DNA from 4 places in the Priestia sp. YIM B13552 genome. Region 4 is predicted to be linked to each of the others. Evidence: riboswitches for the same ligand, from Rfam matches in the RefSeq annotation. Region 4 holds a riboswitch; each other region holds the start of a gene.
What was found. Region 4 has a riboswitch for cyclic di-AMP ahead of ACFX40_RS07120 (potassium channel family protein). Riboswitches for the same ligand answer to the same signal wherever they lie in the genome.
Positions count from the first base shown of each region.

Region 1: another riboswitch for cyclic di-AMP. It lies ahead of ACFX40_RS08075 (APC family permease); the one in region 4 lies ahead of ACFX40_RS07120 (potassium channel family protein).
Region 2: another riboswitch for cyclic di-AMP. It lies ahead of ACFX40_RS27115 (glutamate/proton symporter GltT); the one in region 4 lies ahead of ACFX40_RS07120 (potassium channel family protein).
Region 3: another riboswitch for cyclic di-AMP. It lies ahead of kdpF (K(+)-transporting ATPase subunit F); the one in region 4 lies ahead of ACFX40_RS07120 (potassium channel family protein).

Region 1 covers NZ_JBHZOU010000002.1:385,423-390,876, reverse strand. Annotated here, with positions in the region: gene ACFX40_RS08095 (MerR family transcriptional regulator) at 1-193, shown strand, start outside; gene glnA (type I glutamate--ammonia ligase) at 277-1,611, shown strand; gene ACFX40_RS08085 (hypothetical protein) at 2,234-2,368, shown strand; gene ACFX40_RS08080 (N-acetylmuramoyl-L-alanine amidase) at 2,533-3,567, shown strand; cyclic di-AMP (ydaO/yuaA leader) riboswitch at 3,759-3,898, shown strand; gene ACFX40_RS08075 (APC family permease) at 4,061-5,454, shown strand, end outside.
Region 2 covers NZ_JBHZOU010000016.1:17,819-23,272, reverse strand. Annotated here, with positions in the region: gene ACFX40_RS27130 (EcsC family protein) at 1-681, opposite strand, end outside; gene ACFX40_RS27125 (DedA family protein) at 706-1,311, opposite strand; gene ytvI (sporulation integral membrane protein YtvI) at 1,471-2,502, opposite strand; gene ACFX40_RS27115 (glutamate/proton symporter GltT) at 2,716-3,975, opposite strand; cyclic di-AMP (ydaO/yuaA leader) riboswitch at 4,082-4,221, opposite strand; gene ACFX40_RS27110 (undecaprenyl-diphosphate phosphatase) at 4,495-5,319, opposite strand.
Region 3 covers NZ_JBHZOU010000006.1:258,513-263,966, forward strand. Annotated here, with positions in the region: gene kdpB (potassium-transporting ATPase subunit KdpB) at 1-1,392, opposite strand, end outside; gene kdpA (potassium-transporting ATPase subunit KdpA) at 1,414-3,075, opposite strand; gene kdpF (K(+)-transporting ATPase subunit F) at 3,100-3,186, opposite strand; cyclic di-AMP (ydaO/yuaA leader) riboswitch at 3,551-3,693, opposite strand; gene ACFX40_RS22460 (hypothetical protein) at 3,709-3,846, opposite strand; cyclic di-AMP (ydaO/yuaA leader) riboswitch at 3,919-4,061, opposite strand; gene ACFX40_RS22465 (undecaprenyldiphospho-muramoylpentapeptide beta-N-acetylglucosaminyltransferase) at 4,219-5,286, opposite strand.
Region 4 covers NZ_JBHZOU010000002.1:202,296-207,749, forward strand. Annotated here, with positions in the region: gene ACFX40_RS07115 (TrkH family potassium uptake protein) at 1-1,204, opposite strand, end outside; gene ACFX40_RS07120 (potassium channel family protein) at 1,208-1,867, opposite strand; cyclic di-AMP (ydaO/yuaA leader) riboswitch at 1,991-2,135, opposite strand; gene ACFX40_RS07125 (carboxymuconolactone decarboxylase family protein) at 2,251-2,709, opposite strand; gene ACFX40_RS07130 (Lrp/AsnC family transcriptional regulator) at 2,830-3,285, shown strand; gene ACFX40_RS07135 (peptidyl-prolyl cis-trans isomerase) at 3,560-4,462, opposite strand; gene ACFX40_RS07140 (S1C family serine protease) at 4,459-5,454, opposite strand, start outside.

The sequences.
Region 1 (5,454 bases), 180 kb from region 4:
TGTAAAACAGCTGTTTCATCTTCAAAAGGAGCAAAAAGGGCATAAGCAAGAAGAAAAAGTTGTGGCAGCAACAGCAAAGCCAGAATTAACGGACGATGAATTGCGAAAAATGCTTCGTGCAGAACTTATGCAAGCAGGCCGTTTTAATCGAGCAACTTTAAATCAAGGAGATATGTCCAGGTTCTTTCATTAATAAAGTTATCAATATTTATGCCGTTCGTATATGAGGGGTATAGATTATAAATATTATATAGAGATTTAGGGGAGGATCACACGATGGCAAAGTACACAAAAGAAGATATTTTCCGCAAAGTTCAAGAAGAGAATGTAAAGTATATTCGTCTTCAGTTCACTGACATTTTAGGAACAATTAAAAACGTTGAAATTCCAGTAAGTCAATTAGAAAAAGCGTTAGACAACAAAATGATGTTTGACGGTTCTTCTATTGAAGGGTTTGTACGTATTGAAGAATCAGATATGTACCTATTCCCGGACATTGATACATTTGTTATTTTCCCTTGGACATCTGAAAAAGGTAAAGTAGCACGTTTTATTTGTGACATCTACAATGCAGATAGAACTCCGTTTGATGGCGATCCACGTAATAACTTAAAACGTGTGTTAAAAGAGATGGAAGAGTTAGGATTTACTGATTTTAACCTTGGACCTGAGCCAGAGTTCTTCTTATTCAAATTAGACGAAAAAGGCGAACCTACATTAGAATTAAATGATAAAGGTGGCTACTTCGACTTAGCGCCAACTGACCTTGGTGAAAACTGCCGTCGTGACATCGTATTAGAGCTTGAAGAAATGGGCTTTGAAATTGAAGCATCTCACCATGAGGTAGCTCCTGGACAACACGAGATTGACTTCAAATATGCTGCTGCATTAAAAGCTTGTGATGATATCCAAACGTTCAAACTTGTTGTAAAAACAATTGCACGTAAACATGGCTTACATGCTACATTTATGCCAAAACCATTATTTGGTGTGAATGGTTCAGGTATGCACTGTAACGTTTCATTATTTAAAGATGGTCAAAACGCATTTTATGATGAAAACGGTAATCTAGAGCTAAGTGATACTGCTCGTCAATTTATCGCAGGTATCATCAAGCACGCACACAGCTTTACAGCAGTAACAAATCCTACTGTAAACTCTTATAAGCGTCTAGTGCCTGGATATGAGGCTCCTTGTTATGTTGCATGGTCTGCTCGTAACCGTAGCCCATTAATTCGTATCCCAGCTTCTCGCGGCGTAGGAACTCGTGTTGAGGTACGTAGCGTAGACCCAGCTGCTAATCCATATTTAGCAATGGCTGTTCTATTAAAAGCTGGTTTAGATGGAATCAAGAACAACCTTGAAGCTCCAAAACCTATCGATCGTAATATCTATGTAATGACAAAAGAAGAGCGTGTTGAAGAAGGTATCGTAGATTTACCTGCAACATTAGCTCAAGCTTTAGATAGCTTCCAATCAAACGAAGTTATGGTTTCTGCATTAGGTGAACACTTAGCAGAGCACTTCGTTGAAGCGAAAGAAATCGAATGGGATATGTTCCGTACACAAGTTCATCCTTGGGAACGTGACCAATACATGAGCCAATATTAATTCTTAAAAGTCCGAGAGATCGTTTATACGTTCTCTCGGACTTTTTTGTTTTCAAAATGAATAACATTGCGCATATTAAATATTGAACTAAACTGTTCATAAAACAAGTATAGCTGCCTGTCGTACAATTTACGGGAGGCTTTTTATTGTTTTGTTAGATACAGGAAATAATTTGGTTATATGAATTAAAAAGGATAAGCTTTTTGTCTCATTGAATCTATATGTAAAAGTAGTGTATAACAGATGGAGAGATTGTTTATGTGTTCACTCTGCACTTCAGTATAACTTCAGAGAATTTTCAGCCAGTCGTAGTATCATTAGAAAATACTGTTGGAGAGGAATGGAATGAAAATGCAAGAAGGAAATTTTTTCAAAGGTTTAGTAATAGGCATATTAATAAGCATTCCAATTTGGATTATTCTCATTGTTATAGGCGTTCTGCTTTTTAAATAGGTCTTAACGTTATAAATAATAGACCCTCTTGATCTATACTTTAATCAACCAGAATAGAATCTGGACCAAAAATATGTTAGGGGGGAGAGAAGATCCGCACGATGAATTGTGCGGATTTTTTTATTGGTAGGGTGAACGTAGATTTCATCTATTTAGTTGCTTCTAGCAGTTGATTGGAGGGAAAGGCGAAGACTCCTGCGGGAAAAGCGGAATAGGTGAGACCCCGCAGGAGCGCACGCGACGAGGAGGCTCACCAGCCGCCCGCGAAAAGCGAAGCCTTGCACGGAAATCAACAGCGATGTAACAAGCCATCCATACTAGCGCATTTATCCCATTTGTTCGTTTTTAGGTTGAAGTGATTTCGTTATGTCTCAATCTCCTTTTTTGGTAATTTTTCACTAAGTAGGCTAGTATACGTAGCACTTTTTTCCCCCATGCATATGTTAAAAATAAGGAGGGACAAGTAATATGAAAAAAATCTATCTTGATGCAGGACATGGTGGGGCAGATGCAGGAGCGGTTGGAGCAAACGGACTGTATGAAAAAAACTTAGTTTTAAAAATCCAACAATATTTAATAAGCTATTTAAATAGCACGTACAGTGATTTTACAATTAAAACCACTCGTACCACAGATGTTTTTTTATCGTTATCTCAGCGCGCTTCTCAAGCTAATTCGTGGGGCGCAGATGCATTTATGTCTATTCACGTAAATGCCGGTGGAGGAACAGGGTACGAAGATTATGTTTATAGAAGCGCTAGCAATGCCAGTAAAACGTTTCAATCGATTGTCCACGGCCAAGTACAGCCAGCGCTGCTGTCGTATAATCATCCGAATCGCGGTCGAAAATCAGCCAATTACGCGGTGCTTCGCTTAACAAATATGCCTGCAGTACTAACTGAAATAGCTTTTATTGATAACAGTACAGATGCAGCACTTCTTCAAAATGAAGCTTTTTTAAAAAGCATGGGTGAATCGTATGCAAAAGGAATTGCCGTATATTTAAATTTACCTCGTCGTGCAGTTCCAAACCCAAATCCAACACCAACTCCGAATCCATCGCCTTCTGAACCGGGTACAAAAACGTATACGATCAAGCAAGGAGATACGCTTTACAGTATTGCACAGAAGTACAAAATAACAGTACAGGCGCTTCAAGAAGCGAATACAGGGCTTTCTGATCCGTTAACACTGCAGGTTGGAAAAACAATCGTTATTCCTTCAGGAACTTCACCAACACCATCTCCAACACCACCTTCTGAACAATATCCACTTCCTAATGGAATTTTAAAACAAGGCGATTCTGGAGAAGCTGTGAAACAGCTTCAAAGAGCATTAAACGCGGTTAATTTTAAAGTAGGGTCAGTAGACGGAATATATGGAGTTCAAACGAAAGATGCAGTCAGACGTTTTCAGCTTGTGTATCTTCCTTATGATGTAGATGGCATTTATGGTCCTCAAACGAAAAACAAGCTAGCAGCCGTTTTAAAAGCAAAAAGTTAAAGCAAAAAGGTCTTCTGTAAGCGGGCAGAAGGCCTTTTGTTTTTCTGTTAAAAGCGCCTTAAGCACTATTTTATGGTTTACGTAAAATAATGCTTTACAAACCATTTGTACGGGAGTATATTATCTAAGAACAAAGGATAGCTATGAAAGAAACATGTTATCGATCATACTCTTTAACCGAAAATTATATTGACCTGTTATCGCTTAATTCGTCAGAAGTGGGGGACCCAAATTTGTGCATTGTCACTTGGGGTGAATCCTTTTAAAAGGTAGGGCTACTCTCATAGCCCGAATCCGACAGCTAACCCCATAAGCGTTTTGGAGAGGAGGTTTAAGCTGTGTAAAAACGCTGAGAACCCTTAGTGTTTTTTTTGTGCGCTTTTTTAACATAAAAAGGTATTTTTAAGGAATAATATCACTTATTCATGAACTTGTAACGGAGCTTAGCAACGGACGGTCGATAGTAGCTAAGCAATCATCGGAGGGAAATTACGTGAACTATTCAGTTCTCAAAAGATTATTGATTGGAAAGCCGCTTAAAACAAAAGAGTTAGGCGATCAAAAGCTTAGTAAGCTTAAAGCACTGGCTATTTTATCGTCAGATGCTTTATCTTCAGTAGCTTATGGAACAGAACAAATTTTGATTGTACTTGCAACAGTAGGCGTCCTTGCTTATTGGTATTCAATTCCAATTGCGATTGGGGTATTGGTGCTGCTGACGGCTTTAATTCTTTCATACCGTCAAATTATTTATGCGTATCCGCAAGGCGGAGGAGCTTATATTGTTTCCAAAACCAATTTAGGAGAAAATCCTGGGCTTATCGCTGGAGGATCACTGTTGGTGGATTATATTTTAACAGTTGCTGTGAGTGTTTCAGCAGGAACCGATGCTTTAACTTCGGCTTTTCCAACGCTGCATCATTACAATGTAGTAATTGCGTGTTTGCTGGTGATTTTTATTACAGTCTTAAATTTACGCGGGGTAACAGAATCCGCTTCTGTATTAGCTTATCCGGTTTATTTATTTGTTATTGCTCTTATTTTGTTAATAGCGGTAGGCTTTTTTAAAATAGCGACAGGTCAAGTTTCACCTGAGCTTCATCCATCTCTCGGTACAGTAGTGCCAGGTATTAGTTTGTTTTTATTATTAAAAGCTTTTTCATCAGGCTGTTCGGCATTGACAGGTGTAGAAGCTATTTCAAATGCAGTGCCTAACTTTAAAGAGCCAGGTGCAAAAAATGCGGTTCATACATTAATGCTGATGGGCGGTATTTTAGCCGTTTTATTTTCTGGCATCACGTTTTTAGCTTATTGGCTTGGCATTTCTCCAAAAGCAGATGAAACGGTTGTATCACAAATTGCATCGAGTGTGTTTGGACGAAATGGATTTTATTATTTTATTCAAGGTACAACAGCTCTAATTCTAGTGCTAGCGGCGAATACGGGCTTTTCAGCGTTCCCTTTGCTGGCTGTGAACTTATCGTCTGATAAATACATGCCAAGAATGTTTCAAATTCGTGGCGATCGACTAGGCTATTCAAATGGAATTGTGACCCTTGGAATTGCTTCTATTGTCTTAATCGTAGCTTTTAAAGGAGCGACTGAACAATTAATTCCTCTTTATGCAGTCGGGGTGTTTATTCCATTTACGCTTTCTCAAACAGGAATGATTGTCAAATGGCTTAGAGAAAAGCCGGCCGGCTGGCAAGGGAAGCTAACCATTAACTTAATTGGTGCCCTCATTACTTTAACGGTGCTAATCATTTTGTTTACAACGAAGTTTTCACAAGTATGGTCCGTGCTCATTTTCTTGCCGGTTATTGTCTATATTTTTCATCGCATTCATACGCATTATGAAGCGGTAGGAGAACAGCTTCGCATTAAGCA
Region 2 (5,454 bases), on a different contig from region 4:
CATTCCTGCTATAGGAATCATTTGGAACAGCTTTTTCCAGCCCAAGTTGTCCCTGTAGGTTAGAAACACTTCTCTCCACCCTTGCAGCTGCTGCAAGCTCTGCGTTCGATTTCCGCTTGCTAATTCTTCTAAAATCGCACGTTTCCCTACAATGTCAGAAGACGAAAACTGCATGCATTTGACCATAAAAATTCGTTCCTCTTGCTCAGTGGGGTCGTACCCATAAGAAACAGCCACTTCTTGCAGTGTCTTAAGTGTAAGCCCTAATACAAAAGGAACATCAATCGCCAGTGTAAAAATCCCGCCTACCCCGGTTGTAGCTCCTTGCAGCTGTGCGTTCTTTTTTCGGACTTCAATAAAATGCTCTGCCAATTCATCCATTTCTTGCAGAGATAAATGCTGAATATCCTCTATCGAAAGCTGTTTCTTTTCTTGTAATTGTGCTGATGCTTTTTCTAGCGTGGCAGACGTATTAGCTAAATACTGGCCTCCATTATCAACATACTTAGCAATTTCATCTAATAATTTTTCTATTTTTTGATGAATGAACTTCGGCGTTACTTTATCTAAAGCTGAAAAAGGCAAACGAGCCAGCCGCTCCCAGAAAAAAAGTCCTTTTTGGTCTTTCTCCCACTTTTCAATTTTTCGTAACTCTACTCTTAACTGCTCATGCTCTGACATATCCTCACTCTTTTCCTCGATTTATCAGTTCTGCCCTACTTGTTTATTCCGCACATATTTAATGATAAAAAACAATGGAATTAAAACAACAATTCCGATTCCAATAGGCTGCATATATTGAGACACAATCGGCCCCACCTCTTTCCACTTAGGTCCTAACTTATATCCTAAATATACGTAAATAGCCGTTACTGGAAGCATCGCCACAAATGTATAAATAGAAAACAGCCATACATTCATTTTTGCCATCCCGCACGGAAAAGAGATAGCCGTGCGCACTCCTGGAATAAAGCGTCCAAAAAAAGCAACCCCACTGCCGTACTTATTAAAAAAGCGATCGGCGGCGTCAATTTCTTTTTCTTTCACCAAAAAGTATTTTCCATATTTTAAAACCAGCGGTCGTCCACCGTAACGTCCCAGTGCATAAAGAGTCAACGGTCCACAAACACCGCCTACTGTACCTGCAAGGATAGCCAAATACAAGTTCATATCACCTTGGTACACCCAATACCCTACTAAAGGTAAAACAAGCTCTGCCGGGACAAATTCAAACGTTAATGCTAAAATTACGCCAAAATAAGAGAGCTGTTTTAGCGCTTCAATTAAAGAAAGTAAAACTGACTCTAACAAAAATTCTCCTCCTCATGTCATTAAATCTAAGACTGCAAAACTATAATTAGCCGATTGATAGATAAAAACCAATGCGACATAGTTTTTTCCTTTCCCTCTTTACGTATTACGTACCACAAAAGTTTCAATAAAAAAAAGCGCTAGTTTTATCCAGCGCTTTTATAGTTTAAAGTTAATTTGAATAATACCTACTTTACGAAGAGCATCGTATAAAATAACTAAAGCCGGTCCTAAAAATAACCCGACAAAACCTAAAAGTTTAAATCCAATGTACAAACTAACTAGTGCAGCCAAAGGTGAAATACCCATATTTGTAGAAAATACTTTTGGTTCTACTACACGTCTTACTACCGTAATGACTCCAAATAGAATAAATAAGCCGATTGCTAATGAGTCATGCCCTTGCGTAAGAGCAAAAATCCCCCATGGAACGAGCACCGAGCCTGTCCCAAGGATTGGTAAAATATCGACAATTACAATTAATAAACTAAGAAGCGCGGTATACGGAACATCTAATAGCCAAAGCCCTACATAAGCCATTACAAACGTCATGACACTTAAGATAATTTGTGCCTTGATAAAACCAACCCCCGCTTGGATAAGCTGAGTGATGACAACTTGTAGCTTATATTTCGTTTCTTCTGTTAAAAATGACTTGATTTTATTTTTAATAGCAGGCAGCTCAAGGCTGATAAATACAAGCGCTACTAAATAAATAAGAAACTCTAATAGAAACCCAGGAACAGTAGCGGCAAAGCTAATGATAATTTCTACCGTACTTTTTAATAGAGAATCTAATGAATTTACGGTTTTTTCAAGCGTGCGCTCGATAGAAGAAATCACTTCTGTAGGAAGAGCGTTTGAATAGTATTTCCACTTAATAATAGTTGGATAAATCGCGGTTTCATAGATTTCTTTTACAAAGGAAGGCGCTATTTTTGAAAGAGCAACCACTTGCGTAACGATTGTCCGAACAATAAAAAATCCAATAAGTATGAGCGAAACAACATATAAAATGAAGGTCATAAGCACTGCATAGACTCTCTTCATTTTAAAAGATTGATGCAATTTTTGAACAATACCCTCAAGCGCTAATGCTGTTAATAAAGCAAACACAATCGGTAAACTGTAAGGGATTAACAAACATACGATTACTATCGAGGCGATGACCCATATTCGCTTTTTCCACATACTCTACTATCCCCCAACTAGCTAAGCTATCTCTATATTTATTGATAAAGAAAGGAACCAGTGACTGCTTTTATGTAAGAATAAAATTTGGATTTATTTATACCTGATGTTACATATTATAGGGTCAATTTCCATAATAATAAAGGAATTATTATGAAAAAAGCTACTTATTCTAATTTTTTGAATAGAATAAGTAGCTTTTTAATTTATAAATTAGCCGGCTCTCATGACCTCTGTACCTTTTTTAGGGTCAAATTTGCCTTCAGATTTAGACATCACAATTGCTGCTAGTGTGTTTCCTACTAAGTTAACAACCGTACGTGCCATATCCATGATTCTGTCTACTCCAGCAATGAAGGCTAATCCTTCTGCCGGAACACCGATTGTTCCAAGAGTAGCCAGTAATACAACAAATGATGTTCCTGGCACGGCAGCCATTCCTTTAGATGTAACCATCAATACAAGAATGAGCGTCAGCTGTTGAACGATCGTTAAATCAATACCGTACACCTGCGCTAAGAATAACGCTGCAATCGCTTGATAAAGAACGGAACCATCTAGATTAAATGTATAACCAATTGGTACAACGAACGATACGATAGCTTTTGGACAGCCCATCTTTTCAAGTTTTTCCATAATACGCGGAAGAACTGTCTCAGAACTAGATGTACTGTATGCTAACAACAGTTCATCTTTCATATAGCGGAACAAGTGGAAAATGTTAATTCCTGCCCATTTCGCGATTCCTCCTAATACAATAAGTAGGAAGAAAATTAACGCTAAGTAAACTAAGATAACAAGCTTTCCTAATGAAAGAAGTGACTCTAAGCCGAATTTTGAAACTGTTACACCAATTAAAGCAAATACACCAATTGGAGCCACTTTCATTACAAGGTTTACCACGTGAAACATTGCGTGAGAAACGCCGTCGAAGAATTGTACAACTGGCTTTCCTCTTTCCCCAATTGCCGCTACTCCAAGTGCAAATAACACTGTAAAGAAGATAATTGCTAGCATGTCTCCTTCAACAATTGACTGGAAAAAGTTTGTTGGAACAATGTGTAAGAACGTTTCAGCCACTGACTTTCCTTCTTGCTGTTTTGATGTTTCAACGTATTGTGAAATATCACTCTTCTGTGCTGAATGAATGTCTACACCTTGCCCAGGATGAAAAATATTAGCAACTAATACACCGATTATAATTGCAAAAGTCGTAATAATTTCAAAATAGAGAATGGTTTTAACGCCGAGCTTTCCGACCTGTTTACCGCTCCCTGCTCCCGCAACTCCAACGACTAAGCTTGAGATAACAATTGGAATAACAATCATCTTAATTAATCTTAAAAATAGGTCTCCTAGCGGCTGTAGGTATGTTACTACACGCGGATCGTTAAACCAAATTACCCCTACAAGAACACCGAGGATTAATCCGGTAAAAATCTGCGTAGCCAAACCAAAACGAATTTTTTTCATAGATGTACCTCCCCAAAGATGTATGACATTTGTATATACTTTTCTGAAAAAACAAAAAAAGACTATTCTTAAGAAAGAACAGCCTTTTACTTACGCTATTTTGGGCTCTTTCTCTCAATGAAGCAAACGGGGTTAACTGTCGGATTCGGAATTGAGAGTTTCCTACCTTTTGTAAGGATTCACCCCAAGGCAGCTTTACTGCCGATAATGATTCCCCCGCTCTATACGATTAAGCTTATTATTCAGTTTTTATAAAATTAAAACGATCTATACGTTGTCATACGTTTTTTACAGTCAATAAAACTAAACAGAAGTCTTACTTTTACTTAACTTTATACTGCACAAATATTAATTTACTATTTTTCGACACGTTTTGTCAATACCCATGTTTATAAAACGCTTTCAAAAGGCGATAATATATATTTATGCAAAAAAGCTATTGCAACATTGCAATAGCTTTTTCTTGCTCTTTGAGTCTCTATTAGAAGCTTACGGGACTAAAGAACTCGCGTGTTTATTTTATAAAAATACAAAATATAGAATAGCTGCTAACACAATTCGATATAGTGCAAACGGTACTAATTTGATACGATTAATTAATTTCAGGAAAAAGCGAATAGATACCAGCGCAAAAATAAAGGCGCTGATAAAACCAGCAATAAAAAACGGTAGCGCATCTGATGTGAAATACTGCCAGTTTTTAACCAATGAAAGTCCACTTGCTCCTGCCATGATTGGCACTGCCATAATAAATGTAAAATCTGCCGCTGCCTTATGGCTCATTCCAAGAAGAACTCCTCCTGAAATCGTTGAGCCTGAACGAGAAAAACCTGGCCAAAGAGCAATACATTGAAACAGTCCTATACCCAGTGCTTGTCCATAAGACATTTGGTCCACCGTCTCTACACGCGGACGTTTAGGTCCAAACAAATCTGCTAGAATCATTAATACAGCTCCGACTACTAAGCCAATTAGCACCGTATTTAAAGAAAACAAATGTTCATCAATGTAATCATCAAACAAAAGTCCTAACACTCCTGCGGGTAACAAACCAACAATTACCTGCATTAAATTCAAGCGATTTGTCGGTCCAATTGGAGCAGCTGGCTTTTTTCCCAATCCTAATAAATTAATGAAACGATCTTTAAAAATAACTACTACTGCTAAGATCGACCCTAGCTGAATAACAATTTTAAATGTATTAGCTACTGGAGATGAAAATAATTCTTTGGAATTCAACCATAGGTCATCCACAATAATCATATGCCCAGTTGACGAAACAGGAGCAAACTCTGTTAAACCTTCTACAATCCCTAAAATGATTGCTACAATAATTTCCCACATAAAGCTATGTACCTTGCCTTTCTTTCAAATTAATAAGCTTATCGCTTCGTTTTACATGCTCAACTATTTTCCTAATTTGACACTTGCTTTTTTATCATAATTGTTAAAACTATGAAATACAATGTGTATTTGCAA
Region 3 (5,454 bases), on a different contig from region 4:
CATTCCTGGTTTTACCGTGTCTTTTAAATAAATCAAGCCGTAAATTTTATCATCAGCGGCGACGGCAAGCGGCGTGCCACCAGCTCCTGCAATTTCGTTTGCTTTTTGCTGCAAATCAGAGGGAACCATCCCGCCATTTGACTCTACCCATGCCGTGACGGCGTCCACTGCCCCTTTTCGTACAGATACATTCTGTAAGTCAATGCCGCTCATTCGCGTTTCAGCTTTGAATTCAACAAACGTCCCTTCGGTTTTTTTAAGATCTTCTACTCCCATGCGGTTTTGAATAAAATCAACAACTGAGCGTCCTTCTGGTGTTTCGTCATAAAGAGAAGAAACAAACGCCCATTTGTAAAGTTCACGTTCGTCTGTGCCTTCTACAGTCGTTAATTGATGAGCCATTCGGTTTCCAAACGTAATGGTGCCGGTTTTATCTAAAATGATTGTGTTAATGTCACCAGCTGCTTCTACTGCTTTTCCTGACATAGCGATCACGTTAAACTGCGTAACTCGGTCCATCCCAGCAATTCCAATGGCCGATAATAATCCTCCAATTGTCGTAGGAATGAGGCAAACGAGCAGTGAAATTAAAATAGCCGTGTCCAGTTGAAAATGTAAGTAGTTTGTAAATACAGGAAGCGTCACAACAACTAGTAAGAAAATAATCGTCAAACTTGTTAAAACCGTATTTAGCGCAATTTCATTTGGCGTTTTTTGACGCTCTGCTCCTTCAACAAGCGAAATCATTTTATCTAAAAATGATTCACCTTGCTCACACGTAATTTTAACTGTAATTTCATCGCTGACAACTCTTGTACCTCCAGTTACAGAGTTAAAGTCCCCGCCTGCTTCTTTCAAAACAGGTGCCGATTCACCGGTAATGGCCGATTCATCAACAGATGCCAGTCCTTTAATGATTTCTCCATCTCCAGGAATCATTTCGCCTTGTGAAACGACGACGATATCTCCTTTTTTTAGTTGCGATGCCGAAACTTGTATCATTTGCCCGTTTTGAAGTTTATTAGCTGTAATATCACCTTTCGATTGCTTTAATGAGTTTGCCTGTGCTTTTCCTCGACCTTCTGCTAATGCCTCTGCAAAATTAGCAAAAACAATTGTGAAAAATAACACGAGAGATACGGCAATATTAAAGCCTGCGCTTACTGTACTTTCTCCGAAAAGATCTGGAACAACAGCTAAAAAAAGCGTAATAACAAACCCGATTTCTACTACGAACATGATAGGGTTTTTTATCATCGTTCTTGGACTTAGCTTGATAAAAGCCTGCTTTACTGATTGAATAAAAATCGATGAAGTTTGTTTATCTACAGCACCTTGAATGTGACTGTTACGATCCAATTCAAGATTATTCGTAAAATTCCGTTTATTCATTATAATCCTCCGCTTTCTTGATTACAGTGTCAAATACTCAGCAACCGGCCCAAGTACAAGCACTGGGAAAAACGTAAGTGCCCCTACAATAACGGTAGTTCCAATTAAAATGCCGCTAAATAAAGACGTATCCGTTTTAAATGTCCCAGGTGTTTCAGGAACAAGCTGCTTAGATGCTAGTGAGCTCGATACCGCCAGCATCGTAATTAGTCCGAAGTAGCGTCCAATATACATAACAATTCCCGTAGAAATGTTCCAAAACGGAGTTGCGTCACCGAGTCCTTCAAAACCAGAGCCATTGTTTGCTGCTGATGATGTAAATTCATACAGTGCCTGGCTTAACCCGTGAAAGCCTGGGTTTGATATACCTTCTATTCCTAAATGAGTAGTTAGCGCTACGGCTGTTCCTCCTAAAATTAGCAGCGGCTGCAGAATAAGCGTCACGGCGATGAGCTTCATTTCTTTTCCTTCAATTTTTTTACCTACGTATTCTGGTGTTCTTCCAACCATTAAACCTGATAAAAATACGGCGATGATGACGTACATCATGACATTCATAAATCCTGCTCCGACACCGCCAAATACGGTATTTAACATCATATTTCCAAGCGTTAACAACCCGGTAAGAGGTGTAAGGGTATCGTGCATGGTGTTGACCGCACCTGTTTCACTTGCTGTCGTCACGATGGCGTAAAGAGTCGACATACCGACACCAAAACGAACTTCTTTGCCTTCCATATAACCGCTCGCTTCATTTAGATGAAAAGCATCAAGTCTTGGATTGCCGCCCCACTCTGTTACAAACGCTGTGCTTAAAATAACGATAAACAGCATACTCATCGCTACAAACAAGATGCGGCCTTGCTTACGCTGTCCGATCATTTTTCCGTACGTAAAAGGAAGTGCTGTTGGCAATAAAAGCATAAGGACAATTTGTAATACATTGCTCAACGCGTTAGGATTTTCAAATGGATGGGCTGAATTAACACCAAAAAATCCCCCTCCGTTGTTGCCTAGCTCTTTAATTGAAAGAAAAGAAGCAACTGGTCCCCTTGCTATTTGCTGTGTTGCCCCTTCTAATGTATGGGCAGTCACCGTTCCGCTTAACGTTTGAGGGACACCTGAAATCATAAATAAAATGCCGGTTATAAAAGCGATAGGAAGTAAAACACGCGTAATTGATTTCACAAAATCAACAAAAAAGTTTCCTATTTCCTTCCCTGCCAACCCACGAATAAACGCGATTGCTACTGCAAGTGCCGTTGCTGGTGCAGCAAACATCATAAATACAACGGCTGCCATCTGCGAGAAATAGGACAAACCTGATTCACCGCTGTAATGCTGCAAGTTCGTATTTGTCATAAAACTAATGGCCGTGTTAAAAGCAAGGGCCGGATCCATTCCTTTGATGTGGCTTGGGTTAAGCGGCAGTACCCCTTGAAACCGGAAGATAAGATACACCACAAAAATCATAAACGTATTCGCCAAAACGAGAGCAATTGCATATTGCTTCCACGTCTGATTATGCCCTTTAATTCCTGCCGCTTTAAACATCACCGATTCTATCTTTCCTACCAAGCTAGTGTTTTTATCGTTTGAAAACACATTCGCTATATAAATACCTACGGGCTTTGCAATAAGCGCTACAAAAACAAGCAGTAGCGCAACTGATAGTAGAAAAATCCCCACGTTTTATTCCTCCGCTTATTAAAATTGTTCTGGATTTAACAGTACATATACTAAATAAATTAAAACGAGAACTGAAATACCTAGCAAAATGAACGACACGTTCACTTCTCCTCTCTTTCGTCTACTACACGAGACGACCAGCAAATAATTCCGTACATAGCAGCTGTTAATATGACAAGCGTTCCCAGCATGATTATATCCAAGTTGCTCCCTCCTAACTGTTTCTTACCACCAATGATTAAGCGTAGTGACTGTTACCGTGCGTAAAGCATCACGCCCAAGTGAGCTAGCAGCGAAAGGTTATCTTTGATTATTCCTAACGTATTGTTGATCTCGTTTTAAAAGCCCTACTATATCCTCTTTACGGTGCAGACATAAGCTGCTCTCCTATTTTTCCATAAAAAAACCGCAGAAGAGAGTCCTCTTCCGCGGTTTAATGCACGACAAATAAGCCGTGATCGACACGAATTTTTTCACTCCCAAAACGCTTACGGAGTTAGCTGTCGGATTCGGGTTATGGAAGTAACCCTACTCAGTTAAGAGATTCACCCCTAGTACATACGTACAAAATATTGGGTCCCCCGCTCATAATTGATTAAGCGTATATTTGTTATTTAATTTTTAGACTTAATTATGGTTTTTACTGCTGCGTTTAATACTTTGATTAGCTAACATAGACAAATAGCGGTTTGCTAGATCAAAAGATTGCTGATCACATATTGCACGATATTCAATCATTTGAATCATTTGCTTAGATAAATGCATGTTAACGCTCCTTTCGCCTATATTTTGAAAGGAACGCGCTATCCGCTTTTATAGAAAACGGCCACGATTACACCATCCTCTCTCTTAACGCTTACGAAGTTAGCTGACGGGTTCGGGTCAAGAAAGTAACCCTACTCAATTATGAGATTCACCCCTAGTAATTGGGTCCTCCGCTCTTTCCCTCTCTTTCAGGAAAGACTCAGCGTTTCACTGTGGAACGTTTCATGAGAGTAATCTTACTCCTGTTAAAATTTACTGTCAACAACATTTTTTGAAATTTTAAAAGCTTTATTTTTTGCTATTTATTCATTATTTTAAAATAATAGATTCAAAGAAAAAAGCGTTCTTATCTCCTCGATAAGAACGCTTTTTTTAGCTCATTTTCTCAATTTCATTTACAAGAATTGAAATGGCATCCGTTTTTGTTGCTTCACGCATTGTACGCTTCATCGTACTTGCCTGCTGCTGAAGCTCATTTACTTCACGCAAAAACACTTCTTTTGTTAACTGTTCTTCTTCCACAACCATACAGTAGCCTTTTTTCTTAAAGGACTGTGCATTTAAAATTTGATCTCCTCGGCTTTGTGCTTTTGACAAAGGAATAATCATCATCGGTTTATGAAGGGCTAAAAACTCAAAGATAGCATTTGATCCGCCGCGTGTAATCACATAATCAGTCGCCGCTAGAACATCTGGAAGCTGTTCATTTACATATTCTAACTGACGGTAGCCCGACTCTTTTTCAAGGCTTGTATCAACATTGCCTTTTCCGCACAGGTGTACAATTTGAAATTTCTTTTGCAGTTCAGGCAAGGACTCTCGAACAATCTCATTGATGCGACGTGCTCCTAAACTTCCGCCCATAATGGTTAAAATTGGGCGCTTATCATAAAAGCGAAGCCAGCTTTCCCCGTTCGCTGCGCTTCCGCTAAATAATTCTTTTCGAATAGGTGAACCAACAACCTGCACTTTTTCTTTTGGAAAATAGTTTGCCGCTTCATCAAAAGAAGTGAAAATTTTAGTGGCAAATTTCTGCGCAATTTTATTTGCCAGTCCCGGTGTTAAATCACTTTCATGAATGAACACGGGAATGTTTAGCGATTTAGCAGCCATTACAACAGGGACTGTGACAAAACCGCCTTTTGAAAACACAAGAGAAGGCTTTAACTTTTTCAGCACGCGACGTGCATCGCCAACTCCTTTTGCTACTCGAAATACATCTTTTACATTTTCCATATCTACGTATCGACGCAGCTTCCCGCTTGAAATCGCATGATATGGAACGTTTAATTTTGTAATTAATTCTTTCTCAATACCATTGTGAGAACCGACATAATGGATATCCCATTTTTCACTGTCTAATTCTTTCATAATGGCAATGTTTGGTGTTACGTGTCCAGCTGTTCCGCCTCCGGTAAAAACGATAACTTGCTTACTCATTTTTTCTTCCTCTCTTTACTTCACTTAATGGATCTGTTTTGACATCAATTTTTATCTGATCTTTTTAGCATGCAATCTGACATGTAAAACGATGGTTTTATTATAGCATTTTTCTTTTTACATATGTATGATAAGGCGTATAAAAGCATGCTATACTTTTCATAGGGA
Region 4 (5,454 bases):
TCACGCGTCCAAAGTACGAAAGTTCAGGAGTTGCTCCCATCGATAAACCTACTGTTCCAAATGCAGAAACAACTTCAAACATAATTTTTACAAACGGCAGGTTTTCCGAAATATTTAACAGGAAAATGGCCCCAAATACAAACATAATTGAAATCATCGTGATGGCTAGTGCCTTAAACACGTGAAGAGGAAGAAGTCGTCTCTTTAATAGCACAATATCTTCCCGGCTTCGTAAAAATGCCCATACAGAAAAAATAATCACCACAAACGTTGTTAGTTTAATACCGCCTCCTGTTGACGCACTTCCTGCACCAATAAACATTAACATAACCATTAAGAATATAGTGGAATCATGCAAACTTCCTATATCGATACTATTAAAACCTGCTGTACGTGTCGTTACAGCTTGAAAATAAGATGCCCACACTTTGTCTCCTAATGACAAACTTCCGAGCGTATGTGGATTGCTGTACTCCAAGAAAAAAATAAAAAGCATGGCAACCACGTTAATAGCAAACGTGCTGATGATCATAATTTTCGAATGTAGCGTTAGCTTTTTATAGGATTTTTTTACCCACATATCTGCAAGGACGGTAAACCCTAATCCACCGATAATGAACAAAAAAGAAATCGTTATGTTAATAATGGGATCTCCTACATACTGAACCAGGCTGTCAGATAATAGTCCAAACCCTGCGTTATTAAAAGCTGAAATTGAATGAAACAAGCTAAAGAACAGCCCCTTAGACCATCCGAATTCCGGAACCCAGCGTATCGCTAGAAAGATAAGTGCAACAAACTCAATTAAAAATGAAAAGATAAACAGTCTTTTAACTAGCAGGACAACTCCGCCGATGCTCGTTTGATTTAATGCCTGCTGAACGAGCATACGCTCTTTAAATCCAATTTTTTTACCTAGCATCATAAAAATCAACACGGCAAATGACATAATGCCAAGACCGCCTATTTGAATTAACAGCATAATAATCGTTTGACCGATGACGGTAAAACGCGTACCTGTATCTACGACGGCTAAGCCGGTCACTGTCATAGCGGAAGTAGACGTAAAAAGGGCGTCTACCCACCGGATTGGCTCAGTAGTAGAAAAAGGCAGCATCAATAGAAGAGCGCCTATAATAATTCCTCCGCCAAAAATGGAGACAAGCAGCTGCGGAGGAGTGAGTTTAATGATTTGTTTTTTCATAAGTTAAACTCCTTCTTCTTCAAAACGGTTCAAATCACGATTATGTCCGATAACAATCAGCATATCTCCTTGTTCAATTATTTCATGCGCGGTAGGCGAAATCACCATTTCCCCGTCTTTTCGCTGAAAGCCGATAATGTTGCAGCCGTACTTGGCACGAATGTTTAAATCAAACAGCGTTTTATTATGAAGTTTTTTAGAGGCAACAATTTCGACAATACTATAATCCTTTGACAATTCAATGTAATCAATGATTTTTTCTGACACCACGTGATGAGCAATACGCTTAGCAATATCGCGCTCAGGATGAATGACTTTGTCCGCTCCTATTTTTTCCAGCACCTTTTGATGATACATATTCACTGCTTTTACCCATACTTGCTTAACGCCCATATCTTTTAAAAGCATCGTTGCGAGTACGCTTGCTTCGATATCATCCCCAAACGAAATAAGAGCATGATCAACATTGCGGATACCTAGCCCCTTTAAGCTAGCTTCATCAATCGCGTTTGCTTGCACAACATATGTAGCTGAGTTGCTAAATTTATTTACTACCTCCTGATTGCGGTCAATAGCGAGCACATCCACATCCAGATTAGCAAACTCTTCAACCAAACTTCCTCCAAAACGACCTAATCCCAATACAGCAAACTGTTTTTTCATAATGTATTTATTCCTTTCTTCAACTGCTGTGTATTCTCTTAGCTTATACTTTTTCTAAAAAATTACATCTTTTTCTTAAAAAAGCGCAAAAAAACACAGGAAGGCTCCTGTGTTTTTTCACACTCTTCCCCCTCAAAACGCTTGCGAAGTTAGCTGTCGGGTTCGGGTTTTAAGAGTAACCCTACCTTTTTAAGGATTCACCCCGGAGCACAATATGTGCGTAAATAATGGGTCCTCCGCTCCGTAATGGATTAAGCGATTTTTATTCAAATGTCTTTGATCTATTTTTTAGAATAATCGATTCGATTCATGATACGTTTCACTTCACGAAAGCTATCTTACTCCTGTGGATTTTGTCTGTCAAGATATTTTTAGCGAAGGCCTCACTTGCGCTGCAAGCTGCAAAAATCATATAAATCTAAACTGACAATCATTTTGTGAAATTGATCAAATAAATTAATAACAGCCAAAAGCTCTAACAGCTGCGTATCACTGTAAAATTTTTTTAATTGATCCATGTCAGCATCGGTCAACTCCCTTGGACGCACTCGGTACACATCAATAAATCGAAACAGCAGTCGATCTTTTTGTTCCAGCTCTTTTTCTCTTAACACTTTTTGATTAAGCGTCTCATCCCCTACATATGACATGCTCATACATGTCTCACAGCCGTTAACACCTGCTAGATAAAGCCTGATTTTTTCCTTAGTCTCTCTCTCTACTATATCGCTGTTCCAAAGCGTGTCGTAAAGCTCATCATACAATCTTTTTACATTCGGAATTAAATTCAATGCTTTTTCAAAATTTGTTCCCTCTTCGTTTGCTAACAAAACTCTTGCCATTTTTTACTCACTCCTTTTTAATTATTATAGTAAGAAAAATGGAAATTTCAGATTACATATAAAACATCTTATCGACTATTACTAATCAAATGAAACGTTAATGAGAAAGAAGGTTTTCAATTGAAAATTGATGAAATTGATTTATCGATTTTGCAGGCGCTGCAGCAAAACAGCCGCCTTTCCTTACGAGAGCTAGGAAAACAAATTAATTTGTCTCCTCCTTCGGTGGCAGAGCGAGTACGCCAGCTAGAGAGCTTTGGTGTTATAAAAGGGTATACGATTGATATTGATTATGAAAAGCTGCATTTGCCCGTGTCGTGTTTTATTGAAGTAACGATGAAAAACGGCGAGCACGAGCGTTTTAAACGATTTATTTCTCAGTATCCCTACGCTTTATTCTGTGAACGCATCGCCGGGCAAGCCTGCTTTATTACAAAGCTTCAGCTTCCTCACCTGCACATACTCGAACAATTTATTAACGAAATTACACCTTATGCCAAAACGATTTCACACATCGCCCTTTCTCACGTAGAGATGGCTCCTGCATTATTGAGTCATTTAAAAGATGAAAAGTGATTGAAACGTAACGAAAAAATCCGAACGAATCATCGTTCGGATCTTCTTTCCATTACACTACTTTTGTCCCAGCCTCTTTTATTCGTCCAACAGCATAAAAAATAACCCTCCAAAGCTGGAGGGTATAAATTTTCCGAATAATGAAAGTTTTACAACTTCATTTTATCAGGTGCCGACATTTCTGTCTACTTAAAAATGTAAAAGAGCTCTCTATTAATAGAAAGCTCTTTTACCTGCTTGTTTTTTGAAAACAATCAATCTATATAAAAGGGAACTACCTAAGGCTGAACGTCACGTGAAACCTTGGCAGTTCATCCTGGATATACCGGTTGATATGATTCAAAACAAGTTCTTTCATCATTTCTTCTTTGACTTCTGATTCCGTTTTTTTATCTTTTTGTTTTAAAATAAAAATATAATAGACTTTACCCATTTTAATGGGCTCACTACTCTCTCCGATGTGCTGTTTTTTTAACACATCTATAAAAGAAGGAGATAGACTTGAAAGCTTTAGATTATCAGCATTCTCTATTTTGCTCACTGTCTGGAATTCAGCATATTTTTTTTGAACGTCCTGAAGCGATGTTCCCTTTTGCAGTTCAGCCGCAGCGGCAGCGGCACCATGTAAAGTGGAAAAAGCCAGCTGCGTAAAAGATACGCGCGTCAGATCGTTTTCAATACGTTTATAATAAGCGGTTAGTTCATCAGACGTAATTTGTTTACGGAAATATTCTTCTAATTTAAATTGATTCGTTAGCTGGTTGGTTACATCACTGGAACGAATATTTAACACTTCATAACCTTGTTTTCTTGTATCCTCGTCATATGAGCGTTTAATTTGCTTCCACATATCCTCGACTTGTTTTTGTACTTTATCGCTTGTCTTTAGATGCGAAATTAAGATTTTTTGCATAACAAGCTGCCGCAATAACTCTTTGCGGTAGCTTGTATCATTTAGCGGAGCATCTGGATTTAAGAACCCTTCAACGGCTAAAAAACGGTTGAATTCAGCTCCTGTCACCTTGCCTCCCTCATACGCTGCCAGTTCTTTGGTAGAAGATAGCTGACTAATTTCTACAGAAGGAAACATCGTGTTTGAATGCTTCCCTCCGCAGCCGGTTAAAAATACGAACGCTGTTAATACTGCTAGCAGCAGCTTTAACGGTGTTGAACTCATCCATTGTTATCCTGCTGCTCTGAAAGCTTCAGAGAAATAGTTTGTTTTTTTCCATTTCGATACACGTCTAATTTTACCGTGTCTCCTACTTTGCGTTTTGTGTATAGATATTGACGTAAATCACTGGATGTTTTGACTTCATTTCCATCGATGGCAACAATCACGTCTTTTGATTGTAAACCTGCATCAGAAGCAGAAGAGAATGGTTCAACCGTCGTTACGACAACTCCTTCAGACGTATCGCTTGTTAGGCCTAGCTGGTTTTGTTTTGTTGCAGCTGAAAGCTGACCTACATCTTGAAGACCTACCCCCATATATGGACGCGTTATTTTTCCGTTTTTCATCAGCTGTTCAATCGTCGGCTGCACTTCATCACTTGGAAGAGCAAAGCCGATGCCTTCTACATTGTCTTCTGAAATTTTCATACTGTTGATGCCGACTACTTCACCGGAAGAATTGATAAGTGCACCGCCGCTGTTTCCTGGATTAATCGCCGCATCCGTTTGAATTGCATCTACGTTCCAATTTTCTGAAATAGGGACAGAGCGTTTTGCTGCGCTCACAATACCTTGTGTGACCGTACGAGAAAATTGTTCACCAAGAGGATTTCCGATTGCAAGCACCGTTTCACCCGCTACTAAATCCGATGATTTCCCGAACTTCGCCACTTGTTCAACATTTTTGTCAGACATCTCAAGCACCGCTAAATCCGTTAGCGCGTCAGCTCCGACAATTTTAGCTTTTTCTTTTTGTCCATTTGAAAGTGACACTTCTACTTCGCTTGCGCCGTCAATAACGTGGTTATTGGTCACAACGTATGCTTTTCCATTTTCTTTTTTGAAAATAACACCGGAACCCGTTCCTGCTTCTTGCGTTTGGGTATCTCCAGAAAATGGATTTGTTTGCTGCTGAATATTGTTCACGCCTACAACAGCAGCTGATACTTTATTTACAACTGAAACAAGATCTGACTGATTGACGGTTGTGCTTAC